DNA from 2 places in the Pseudomonas citronellolis genome. Region 2 is predicted to be linked to the other one. Evidence: riboswitches for the same ligand, from Rfam matches in the RefSeq annotation. Region 2 holds a riboswitch; the other holds the start of a gene.
The links. A riboswitch is a leader RNA that binds a small molecule or an ion and turns the genes downstream of it on or off. The one in region 2 is predicted to bind manganese.
Positions count from the first base shown of each region.

Region 1: it holds a riboswitch for manganese, as region 2 does, so the genes downstream of both, PcP3B5_RS04820 (TMEM165/GDT1 family protein) here and PcP3B5_RS26495 (sodium:calcium antiporter) in region 2, are expected to answer to the same signal.

Region 1 is NZ_CP014158.1:1,040,034-1,046,261, forward strand. Features, by position in the region: gene PcP3B5_RS04805 (M48 family metallopeptidase) at 1-354, shown strand, start outside; gene PcP3B5_RS04810 (NAD-dependent epimerase/dehydratase family protein) at 434-1,417, shown strand; gene PcP3B5_RS04815 (ketosteroid isomerase-related protein) at 1,871-2,314, opposite strand; gene PcP3B5_RS04820 (TMEM165/GDT1 family protein) at 2,401-2,982, opposite strand; yybP-ykoY riboswitch at 3,051-3,201, opposite strand; gene PcP3B5_RS04825 (amino acid permease) at 3,241-4,644, opposite strand; gene PcP3B5_RS04830 (class I SAM-dependent methyltransferase) at 4,832-5,836, opposite strand; gene PcP3B5_RS04835 (2-hydroxyacid dehydrogenase) at 5,878-6,228, opposite strand, start outside.
Region 2 is NZ_CP014158.1:6,044,444-6,050,671, forward strand. Features, by position in the region: gene PcP3B5_RS26475 (FAD-binding and (Fe-S)-binding domain-containing protein) at 1-11, shown strand, start outside; gene PcP3B5_RS26480 (response regulator) at 253-927, shown strand; gene PcP3B5_RS26485 (sensor histidine kinase) at 924-2,309, shown strand; gene PcP3B5_RS26490 (hypothetical protein) at 2,402-2,653, shown strand; yybP-ykoY riboswitch at 2,766-2,935, shown strand; gene PcP3B5_RS26495 (sodium:calcium antiporter) at 2,999-4,009, shown strand; gene PcP3B5_RS26500 (type 1 glutamine amidotransferase domain-containing protein) at 4,114-4,791, shown strand; RNA gene ssrA (transfer-messenger RNA) at 4,865-5,220, shown strand; gene PcP3B5_RS31895 (hypothetical protein) at 5,231-5,395, opposite strand; gene PcP3B5_RS26510 (hypothetical protein) at 5,828-6,082, shown strand.

The DNA.
Region 1 (6,228 bases), 1.9 Mb from region 2:
CAGATGTCCCGCGCCTACGCCGTGCAGATGGGCGAGAACCTCGGCGGCGCGCTGCTGGGCCTGGGCGAGACCAGCAAGCAACTGGCCGACCAGGTGGTGCAGTACAGCCTGACCCTGCCCAACAGCCGGCAGAACGAGACCGAGGCCGACCTCATCGGCCTGGAGCTGGCCGCCCGCGCCGGCTACAACCCCCAGGCCGCGCTGACGCTGTGGCAGAAGATGGGCCAGGCCGGTGGCGATGCGCCGCCGGAAATCCTCAGCACCCACCCGGCGGACAGCACGCGCATGGCCAACCTGCAGGCCGCCATTCCCAAGGTGATGCCGCTGTACGAGCAGGCCAAGGGCCGCAATTGACGAGCGGGGGGATCGACGCCGTCGATCCGTTGCAGCCGGCCGCCGACGCGGCCGGTTCGACCACCACCAGGGAGCGCCAGTGAAAATCGCAGTACTCGGAGCCACCGGGCTCCTCGGCCACCACGCCGCGCGCGCCATCAAGGCCGCCGGCCACCAACTGGTGCTGATCCATCGCCCGTCCTCGCAGATCCAGCGCCTGGCCTACCTGGAGCCGGAGTGCCGGGTCGCCGAACTGTTCGACTACAAGGGGCTGGAGCGCGCCCTGAGCGGGCTCGACGCGGTGATCTTCAGCGCCGGCTATTACCCGCAGCGGCCGCGCCGCTGGCAGGAGGAGGTGGCCAGCGCCCTGGACCAGACCAATCATTTCTACGCGGCCTGCCTGCACAACAAGGTGCCGCGCATCCTCTACGTCGGTTCGGCCTTCGCCATGCCTCCGCACCCCCAGGGCCTGCCCGGCCACGAGGGGCTGTTCTACGAGAGCCTGCCCACCGGCAAGAGCGCCTACGTGATGTGCAAGTGGGCGCTGGACGAACAGGCCCGCGAGCAGGCCCGTGGCGGCCTGCCGGTGGTGATCGGGATTCCCGGCATGGTGCTGGGCGAGCTGGACATGGGCCCGACCACCGGGCGCCTGATCACCGCCATCGGCCGCGGCGAGATGTCCCACTACGTGCCGGGGCGGCGCAATGTGATCGATGCCGGCGAGGCGGGGCGCGGCCTGCTGATGACCCTGGAGCGCGGGCGCATCGGCGAGCGCTACCTGCTCACCGGGCACAACGTGGAGATGGCCGAGCTCACCGCCACCATCGCCCACCTGCTGGGCCGCCCGGCGCCGCAGCCGATGCCGCTGCACCGCGCCCGCGCCCTGGCCACCCTGGGCCGCTGGCGCTACCGCCTGACCGGCAAGCTGCCGCTGCTGGACGAAACCGCCATCGAAGTGATGGCCGGCGGGCAGTTCCTCGACGGACGTAAGGCCCGCGAGGAACTGGGCTTCGAAAGCCACGTGCCGCTGGAAGACACCCTGCAGCGGGCCATCGACTGGTTCCGCGCCAACGGGTACCTGTAGGCGCAACAGTCTTGCCGACTGCGCCGGGGAATACCGTGCCTCACCGCAAACTGTAGGAGCGGGCCCTGCCCGCGATTCGCGCGCAGGGCGCGCTCCTACATTGGAATGGCGTGGGTGGGGCGGCGTAGGAGCGGATCCTATCCGCGAATCGCGCCGATACGCCCGGCTATCGCGGACAAGGTCCGCTCCTACAGGGAGACTCCGTGCCTTACCGCAAACTGTAGGAGCGGGCCCTGCCCGCGATTTCGCGCGCAGGGCGCGCTCCTACAGGGGAATGGTGTGGGTGGGGCGGCGTAGGAGCGGATCCTATCCGCGAATCGCGCCGATATGTCCGGCTATCGCGGACAAGGTCCGCTCCTACGGGGAAACTCCGTGCCTTACCGCATACTGTAGGAGCGGGCCCTGCCCGCGATTCGCGCGCAAGGCGCGCTCCTACAGGAGAAGGCCGCTGCCTCAGGGTAGCGCCTGCTCCGCCAGCGGGCGGTTCTGCAGGCCCATCTGGCTGCGGAAGCTTTCCATGTCGATCAGCGTGCACAGCTCCTGCAGCTTGCCCTGGCTGTTGAACAGCCACAGGGCCATGCCGGGGATGCTGACCACCTTGTCGCTGGCCGGGTAGCCGAAGGCGGGGCGGCTGATGGTGCCCACCAGGGTGCTCCAGGTGAACACCTTGTGGCCCTCGCTTATGCATTCCTCGACCACCACTTCCAGGTCGTCCATGGACGCGCGGATGCCCTCGATCAGTTGCCGGTAGCCGGCGCTGTCCAGGGGCTGGGCGGAGAAGCTACTCTTGTAGAGGAAGTCCGGGCTGTGCAGCTGGGTGGCCAGGGCCAGACGGCCCTTGTTCCAGCTCAGGTCGATGTGCTGGCGGGCGAGGCGCTTCAGATCCTTGTCGGTCATGGCTGTTTCCTTCAGCGAAGGGACGACGGCTAACACTGTAGGACGAAGGCGTGGCAGCAACATTGGCCGCCACGCCGGAGCGGCTGTCAGAACAGCCCGGACAGCGTGGCCGCGTGCCAGGCCGCGGCCAGGCCCAGGACGGCGAAGGCGCAGGCGGCCAGGCGGCGGATCAGTGCCAGCGGCAGGCGCTCGGCGGCGAAGTTGCCGGCCAGCACCACCGGCACGTTGGCCAGCAGCATGCCGATGGTGGTGCCCAGCACCACCAGCCAGAAGTGCGGGTACTGCGCGGCCAGCATCACGGTGGCGACCTGGGTCTTGTCGCCCATCTCGGCGAGGAAGAAGGCGATCAGCGTGGTGAGGAAGGGGCCGAACTTCTTCAGGCCGCCCTCTTCGTCGTCATCCAGCTTGTCCGGCACCAGGGTCCAGGCCGCCACGGCGAGGAAGGAGGCGGCCAGCAGCCAGCTCAGGGCGGCTTCGGAGAAGAAGGTGGAGACCCATTTGCCCACGGCGCCGGCGGCGAAGTGGTTGACCAGGGTCGCGGCGACGATGCCGGCGATGATCGGCCAGGGCTTGCGGAAGCGCGCGGCGAGGACGAGGGCGAGCAGTTGCGTCTTGTCGCCGATTTCGGCGAGGGCAACCACCAGGATGGGGACGAACAGGGATTCCATCAGGCTTTTCCTAAGGGGGCGGGTCGACTAATCACCAATGACACGCGCCATCCGCCCACCCCGGGTCGGATCGCTCGTGTCATAGGTCTTGTCAAACCCGGGCCCGACTGCTGCGGGCCTTGGGGCCGCGCGCGCCATGGTCTGCGGACCAAGTGTGTTGACGCGTGCCGGGCGAGGGCGGGAACCGCTCGCGGGAGACTACTCCCCTAGGACGGGGCGCATTCTGCCCAAGTCGTCCGGCTTGGGCAAGCCCGGCGTTCAGTCGACGTCGCGGCCGGAGGTGACGTCCATCTCCTCGTAGCGGACGAAGCGGCTGCCGTTCTTCAGCCGGTAGCCCCACCAGATGACGAGGAACAGCGGCAGGCTGACGTAGGTGGCGACCAGCCCGGTCCAGTCGATCGTCTCGCCGACGAACGCCTGGTAGTTCTGCCCGAGGGTGATCGCCAGGCACAGGGCGAAGGCGAACAGCGGGCCGAAGGGGAACCACTTGGCGCGGTAGGGCAGCTCCTCCAGCTTGCCGCCCTGCAGCAGGTAGCCCTTGCGGAAGCGGTAGTGGGAGATGGCGATGCCCAGCCAGACGATGAAGCCGCACATGCCCGAGGTGTTGAGCAGCCAGGTGTAGACGGTCTTGTCGCCGATGAAGCTGGTGAGGAAGCACAGCCCGCCGACCAGCGTGGTGGCGTAGAGCGCGTAGCGCGGCACGCCGCTCTGCGAGATCTGCTGGAACAGGCGCGGCGCCTGGCCATGCAGGGCCATGGTGTAGAGCATGCGGGTGGAGGCGTACATCCCCGAGTTGCCGGCGGAGAGGATCGCCGAGAGGATCACCGCGTTCATCACCCCGGCCGCCGCGGCCAGGCCGGCGCGCTCGAAGAGCAGGGTGAAGGGCGAGGTACTGATGTCGCTGCTGTCGGTCTTGAGCAGGTTCGGATCGGTGTAGGGGATGAGCATGCCGATGACGAAGATCGACAGGATGTAGAACATCAGGATCCGCCAGAACACCTGGCGGATGGCGATGGGGATCGACTTGTGCGGGTGCTCCGACTCGCCGGCGGCGACGCCGATCAGCTCGGTGCCCTGGAACGAGAAGCCGGCGATCATCGCCACCCCGACCATGGCCTGCAGGCCGCCGACGAAGGGCGCGTCGCCGGTGGTGAAGTTGCTGAAGCCGGGGGAGTCGATGCCATGCATGATGCCGAAGATGCTGGCCAGGCCGATGCCGATGAAGATCACCACGGCCACCACCTTGATCAGCGCGAACCAGAACTCGCTCTCGCCGAAGCCCTTCACCGAGAAGAAGTTGAGGCCGAACATGATGGCCAGGAAGCCGGCGCTCCAGTAGATGCCCGACACCTCGGGGAACCAGAAGTGCATCACCAGTTGCGCGGCCACCAGTTCCGCGGCGATGGTCACCGCCCAGTTGTACCAGTAGTTCCAGCCCATGGCGAAGCCGAAGCCATCGTCGATGAAGCGGCTGCCGTAGGTGGAGAAGGAGCCGGAATCGGGGATGTAGGCGGCCATCTCGCCCAGGCTGGTCATCAGGAAGAACACCATCAGGCCGATCAGCGCGTAGGCCAGCAGCGCGCCGCCGGGGCCGGCGGTGGCGACGGTGCTGCCGGAGGCGACGAACAGCCCGGTGCCGATCGAGCCGCCGATGGCGATCATGTTCAGGTGCCTGGGCTTGAGCGAACGCTTCAGGTGCGCTGGGGTCTTTTCCGGCGACTTCACGAAGGTCAGCTCGGCTTCTTTCACGGTGCTTTTCACGGCGATCCTCGGCTCGTGAGGCGCGCCGGCCCGGCGCGCCCTTTCGGTCTGGGTGGAGTGTAGTGGGGCTGCGGCGAGGCGCCCGGGCTCAGGGGCGACGGGCGCTGTAGATGCGGAAACCGTCGCCCTCGGCGAGGCTGCGGCAGGGCCCCAGGTGCTGTTCGATCAGCGGCGGGTACTTGAGGAAGCTGTTGGCCACCAGGCGCAGTTCGCCGCCCGGGCGCAGGTGTTGCGCGGCTTCGCGCAGCAGGCGTTCGCTGGCCTGGTAGTCGGTGTGCACGCCCTGGTGGAAGGGCGGGTTGCTGACGATGGCGGCCAGGCCGGCCGGCGCCGCGTCGATGCCGTCGCCGCCGATCACCTCGCCTTCCAGGCCATTGGCGGCGAGGGTCAGGCGGCTGCTTTCCAGGGCGAAGGCGTCGACGTCGAGCAGGCTCAGGCGGCTGCCCGGGTAACGGCGCTTGAGCACCGCGCCGAGCACGCCGGCGCCGCAGCCGAAGTCCAGCACCTGGCCTTCGGGCAGGCCGTCCAGGTGTTCCAGCAGCAGGGCGCTGCCGCGGTCCAGGCGGCCATGGCTGAACACGCCGGGCAGGCTGACCACCTGCAGTTCGCCGTCGGCCAGGGCCAGCGTGTAGCGCAGGGACTGGGCGTGCAGGTCGGGGCAGGGCAGGGCGCCGTCGATGGCGGCGTGCCACAGCTGGCAGTGCCGCGCGCTGTCGAGCTTGGCGGCCTTGGCCAGGGCGCCGAGCTGTCTGGCGGCGCGCTCGACGCCGGCGCGTTTCTCGCCCACCAGGTACAGCTGGCCGCCGGGCACCCGGCTGGCCAGGGCGGCCAGCAGGTAGTCGGTCAGCTCGCGGGACTTGGGCAGGAACAGCACGGCGGCGTCGAACCCGCCCTCCGGCGGCGTCACGCCGAAATGGCAGCGCCCCGGGTAGCGGCCGTCCAGTTGCCGCTGCTCGCCGGCGTGCCAGCTCCAGCCCAGAGCCTGGGGCAGCTCGCCGAGCAGGCCGTCGGCGGGCAGGCCGGCCAGCAGCACGCGGCCGGCGAAACGTTCGATCTGGCGCAGCAGCACCTCGCTGGTGGGGGCGTAGGACATGCGGCCTCCTGAAAAAGGGCGCGAGTTTAGCACTTCGCGCTTCAGTCGACCCGCCGCAGCTTGTCGCCGCGGAAGACGGCCGCGGCGTTGTCCGTCACCTGGCCGACGATGCGCTGCCGCGCTTCGCGGCTGCCCCAGGCGTTGTGCGGGGTGACGATCAGCCGCGGGATGTCGCCGGCCAGCAGCGGGTTGCCGTCCTTCGGCGGCTCGACGCTGAGCACGTCGGTGGCGGCGCCGCCCAGGTGGCCGCGGCGCAGGGTGTCGGCCAGGGCCTGCTCGTCGATCAGGCCGCCGCGGGCGGTGTTGACGATGAAGGCGCCGGGCTTCATCAGGTCCAGTTCGCGCTGGCCGATCATCCCGCGGGTCTGCTCGGTCAGCGGGCAGTGCAGGCT
Region 2 (6,228 bases):
ACGCACCGTAGGGCGAATAACCGTTCGCGGTTATCCGCCGTTGCCCCGGCACGCAACCATCCGGCGAGCTCCCCGTAGGATGGGTTGAGCGAAGCGATACCCATCGCCACCACCGCATGAGTTTCGCAAGCTCAACCCATCCTACGAAAAGCGCCGGCCTTAACTCCACGTTAAGCGAGCCCTGCCAGCCTCTGCCGCGAAGCCGCCGCTGCGGCTATCCTGCTCGGCGACAGCATGCGAATGGGGGTGAAGATGAGAATCCTGCTGGCTGAAGACGACCCGCTGCTGGGCGACGGCATCCGCGCCGGGCTGGGCCTGGAAGGCGACACCGTGGACTGGGTGACCGACGGCGTGGCCGCCGACCAGGCCCTGGCCACCGACGAGTTCGACCTGCTGGTGCTCGACCTCGGCCTGCCGCGGCGCGACGGCATGGAAGTGCTGCGCGGCCTGCGCAAGCGCGGCGACATGACCCCGGTGCTGATCCTCACCGCCCGCGACAAGGTGGCCGACCGCGTGGCCGGCCTGGACGCCGGCGCCGACGACTACCTGAGCAAGCCCTTCGACCTCGACGAACTGCTGGCCCGCGTGCGCGCCCTCACCCGCCGCCACACCGGCCGCGCCCAGCCGCTGCTGGAACACGGCCAGCTGCGCCTGGACCCGGCCACCCACCAGGTCAGCCTGGGCGGCGAGCCGGTGGAACTGGCCCCGCGCGAATACGCCCTGCTGCGCCTGCTGCTGGAACAGCGCGGCAAGGTGCTCTCGCGCACTCGCCTGGTCGAGGCCCTGTATGGCTGGGACGGCGAGCTGGAAAGCAACGCCATCGAAGTCCACGTCCACCACCTGCGGCGCAAGCTGGGCAACGAGCTGATCCGCACCGTGCGCGGCATCGGCTACGGCATCGACCGCCCGGCCAAGGACGCGCCTTGAGCGCCACGCCCGGCCGCACGCGCCGCGCCGGCTCGCTGAGTCGGCGCCTACTGCTGCTGCTGATCGGCGGCGTGACGCTGTGCTGGCTGCTGGCCGGCACCCTCACCTACCACCTCGCCTCGCGCCAGGTGGACCGGCTCTACGACGAAGACATGATCGACTTCGGCGAGGCCGCCCTGCGCCTGGTGGACGTCGCTGGCGGCCAGGGCGAGCTGATCGCCCGCAGCCGCAAGGCCATCGAGGGCCTGCCGCTGATCAAGCGCGAATCCGCCCTGGGCTACAGCCTCTGGTACCAGGGCCAGCCGCTGTTCGCCACGCCCGGCCTGCCCACGGGCCTGGAAACCCTGGAGACCGGCTTCTCCGAAATCAGGCACGGCGGCATCACCTGGCGCGTCCTGCAACTGAGCACCCGCGACGAAAACGCGCGCATCTGGGTAGTGGAAAACCTCCACCACCGCAGCCACACCCTGCACCTGCTGCTGCTCAGCGCCCTCTTCCCGCTGCTGCTGGCCCTGCCGCTGCTGGCCCTGCTGGTGTGGTTCGGCGTCAACAACGGCCTGGCGCCGCTGCGCAGCCTCACCGCGCAACTGCACCAGCGCAGCGCGCGCAGCCTGCAGCCGCTGGCGCTCAACCGCGCACCGGTGGAAGTGCACAGCCTGGTCAACGAACTCAACCTGCTGCTCGAACGCCTGGGCACCGCCATGGAGGCCGAGCGCCGCCTGACCAGCGACGCCGCCCACGAAATCCGCACGCCCCTGGCCAGCCTGCGCACCCATGCCCAGGTGGCGCTGCGCTCCTCCGACCCGGCGGTGCTCGCCCACGGCCTGCAGCAGGTCAGCCGCAGCGTCGAGCGCATCGGCACGCTGATGGAGCAGATCCTCCTGCTGGCGCGCCTGGACAACGAGGAACTGCACGAGACCTTCACCCGCGTCGACCTCGGCCAGCTCAGCGAGGAAACCATCGCCGACCTGGCGCCCCAGGCCATCGACAAGGGCATCGAACTGACCCTGGAGAGCCAGGGCGCCGTGGTCATGGGCGTGCCGGTGTGGCTGGGCATCATGCTTGGCAACCTGGTGAGCAACGCCCTGCGCTACACCCCCGAGGGCGGCCGCGTGGAAGTGCGCCTGGGCACCGAGGGCAGCAAGGTGCAGCTGTGGGTGCTGGACTCCGGCCCCGGCGTGGCCGCCGCCGAGCAGGCCGCCATCTTCACCCGCTTCTACCGCAGCCCCGGCGTCGCCTCCGGCACCGGCGGCAGCGGCCTGGGGCTGCCCATCGTCAAGCGCGTGGTGGAAATCCACCAGGGCCACATCAGCCTGCACCCCGGCCTGGACGGGCGCGGCCTGGGCGTGCGGGTGGAACTGCCGTCCGCGCAACTTTCCTGAACCCCGGCACCTGCGGTGCAGTCCACCGTGCAGGCCCCGCTCGCCTGGCGAGTCGCCGCCTGTGACATGTTCAGCCGTACAGGTACCGCATCATGAAAACCACCATCCTGTTCATCAGTGCTGCGCTGCTCGCGTCGCCGGTGTTCGCCGCCGACCGCTGCAGCGACAACCTGCAGAGAATCGACGAGAGCATGCAGAGCACCAACCGCAGCGACAGCGTGCAGGAGCAGGCCATGCGGCTCCAGGAAAAGGCCGCCCAGGCCCAGGAACAGGGCAATACCCAGGCCTGCGTGGCCATGACCGAGAAGGCCCTCAAGCTGCTGAAAGCCTCGTCCAGCAGCTGAACCGACGCCCGGCGGGCGCCGCCGCGAGCGGGGAAACGCGGCGGCCCCGGGCCGCGGCAATCGACACATGAGGAAACAACCCCTTGAGCGCGCCGGGCAATCCGCTAGAATGCCCGGCGTCATTGGGGAGTAGCCGCCCGCCCGGAACACCGGCGGGGACCACGTCAACATCCTTGGCCGGCAGGCCATGGCGTGGCCAGCGCAAAGCCTGGCAAGACCTTTGACCATGCAACCTCCGCAACGGCCGGGGAGGCGCATGGTCATGGGTACTACACCGGCCGGGAGTTCCACCGTGATGCACCGCCTCCGCCCCGAATCGCCCTCCATCCGCGAGGAGCGCGCGCCATGCTGACCTTCGTCCTCGAACTGCTCGGCATGCTGTTGCTGATCCTGATCGCCGCCGAACTCTTCACCAACGCCCTGGAACACCTGGGCGAGCGCCTGGGCATCTCCGAAGGCGTCACCGGCTCGCTGTTCGCCGCCATCGGCACCGCCCTGCCGGAAACCCTGGTGCCGCTGCTGGCGCTGGTGGCCGGCACCAGCAACGTCTCGCTCAACGAAGAAGTGGGCGTGGGCGCCATCCTCGGCGCGCCGCTGATGCTCTCCACCCTGTCCACCTGCCTGATGGCCTGCTTCGTCCTCCGTGGCCGCGGCCTGCGCGGGCGCCTGGTGCCCGAGCGCAGCGGCCTGCTGCGCGACCTCAACTTCTTCCTCCTGGCCTTCTGCCTGGCCACGGTGGCGATGTTCGTGCCCTCGCAACTGCACAGCTACCGCATTGGCCTGAGCCTGCTGCTGGTGCTCACCTACATCGGCTACATCACCCTCACCCTGCGCGCCTCCCGCGACCTGGTGGAAGACGGCCACGGCACCGCGGCGGAAAACCCCATGTTGCTGTCGCGCCTGGGCCTGCCGACCAACGTCGTCACCATCCTCGTGCAACTGGCGCTGGGCCTGGCCCTGCTGGTGCTCGGCGCCAAGGGCTTCATCCACGGCGTGGAGGGCCTGTCCGATCTGCTCGGCATCTCCGCCCTGCTGCTCTCGCTGCTGATCATCCCCATCGCCACCGAACTGCCGGAGAAGGTCAACAGCATCCTCTGGGTGCGCCGCGGCAAGGACACCCTGGCCTTCGGTAACATCACCGGCGCCATGGTCTTCCAGGGCACCCTGCTGCCGGCCATCGGCATCCTGCTGACGCCCTGGCAGCCGCGCATCGAAGTGCTCACAGGGGTGCTGGTGACCCTCGGCGCGGCGCTCTGGCTGCGCCTCAACGCCCGCCACGACGGCATCGCCGCCTGGGCGCTGCTGGGCAACGGCGCGCTCTACGTCGCCTACCTGGCCATCACCCTCGGCCGCTGAACGCCGGCGCCGCCGTGCAAGCCACGGCGCAGCGCCTAAACTGACGGTTCCGCCAGGCGCCCGGCCGGCGCCTGCCGACACACCGCTGCATGCAAGGAGAGGCCATGAAGATCCTGGTAGTGCTCACATCCCACGACCAACTGGGCGACACCGGCAAGAAAACCGGCTTCTGGCTGGAGGAGTTCGCCGCGCCCTACTACGTGTTCAAGGACGCCGGCGCCGAGCTGACGCTCGCCTCGCCCAAGGGCGGCCAGCCGCCGCTGGACCCGAAAAGCGACGAGCCCGACGCCCAGACGCCGGCCACCGAGCGCTTCCGCAAGGACCCCGAAGCCCAGGCCGCCCTGGCCAACACGCGCAAGCTGGCCGAGGTGAACGAAGCCGACTACGACGCCGTGTTCTACCCCGGCGGCCACGGCCCCCTGTGGGACCTGGCCGAGGACAGGTACTCCATCGCCCTGATCGAATCCTTCGCCAGCGCAGGCAAGCCGGTCGCCGCCGTCTGCCACGCCCCCGGCGTGCTGCGCCACGTGAAGAACGGCGACGGCAAGCCGCTGGTCGAGGGCCGCCACGTCACCGGCTTCTCCAACAGCGAGGAAGAAGCCGTGGGCCTGACCGCCGTAGTGCCCTTCCTGGTGCAGAGCGAACTCAAGGCCAAGGGCGGCCGCTACGCCAAGGCCGACGACTGGCAAAGCCACGTGGAAGTGGACCGCCTGCTGATCACCGGGCAGAACCCCGCATCGAGCGAAGCGGTGGCCGCCGCCGTGCTGAAACTCCTGGTCTGACAGGGGCTTGCAGAGCCCCCGGTGGACTCGCCGGGGGCTTTGCCGTACACTGGCCGGGACCTTCAAAGGTTCTGGGGCCGATTAGGATTCGACGCCGGTAACAAAACTTGAGGGGCATGCCGAGTAGGTGACAGTTCTCGTAAATCCGCTGCCACAATTCATAGTTGCCAACGACGACAACTACGCTCTGGCCGCCTAAGGGCGCCAGCAGACCCTAGGGGATGCCTGTAAACCCGAAGATTAGGTCTGTCAGATAGAACAGGATCGCCGCCAAGTTCGCTGTAGACGTAACGGCTAAAACTCATACAGCTCGCTCCAAGCGCCCTGCCACTCGGGCCGCGCGGAGTTAACTCAGTAGAGATGGCTAAGCATGTAGAACCGATAGCGGAGAGCTGGCGGACGGGGGTTCAAATCCCCCCGGCTCCACCAAACAGACAGATCAGGCACTTGGCGACTCACGCAAGTGCCTTTTTTGTGCCTGCGATTCTTGCTCTGGCTGGTCCGTCGACGACATTTCGTCCAACAAGGCCTTGGCTTTGGCCTCAAGGCGGGCCTGAGCTTGCTGCGACATCTTAGCCTTGAGCTCAGAAAACTTTCTGGCCATCAGAACCTCCTTCCACACCACTTCCTGACAGACGCCAATTAGCGCTGCTTGCTAATCAACACTTTCACTTGGTCGGCAAACCTTGTCGTTGAAGCGTTCGGCGTTCAGCCGTCCCAAATCGACCAAGCGAATGCCAGCGATAGTCCGGCTCGGCAACACGCCAGCCTCGATCCACTCGGCTACCACCTCGTCAGGCAAAACACACATCCCGCCAAAGGCTTCGATGGGTGCACAAGTCGAGGTTCAGGTCTGGTTGGCTCATAGCACTCCCCCTTATGGGCTTTCTTCCATCTCCATGGCTTTTTGCTGCACTATTCGGGCGTGATTCAGCGGCGCCGGGCTCCTCAACCCAGAAGGCTTACCTCACCCCCTTTGTAATATACGAAAGACACAGAGGTATTTGTATATTACAAATGTAAAATACCATTTCACATGGATTCGATAGACGACCGAGTGAGAGCGCTTGTCGACAGGACAGGCCTGGACGAACTGGTGAAGCGCACCGAGATCAGCGGCACCCGCTGGCGAACGGTCCGCTACGACAAGCGAACCCGGATCAGCACCCAGGAAGTGGAAACGCTGGTGCGTTTGTATCCGCAGTACGCGCTTTGGTTGGCGAGCGGGGAAGTGGCGCCAGAGGTTGGGCAGATTAGTCCGGATGGCGAGGGGTCTGAGCGAGATGTTTAAGTCTTGGGGCGTGCAGGGACTGCAAGGATTAGAGCAGGAAAAATAAAGTGGAGTTTCTCCACGTGTGCGAGCAGATATGTGCAGATCCGCACGAGGTAATCCAAAAGCTGCTTGATGGAAATAGATGAAAAAGAAAGGGGCCGCAG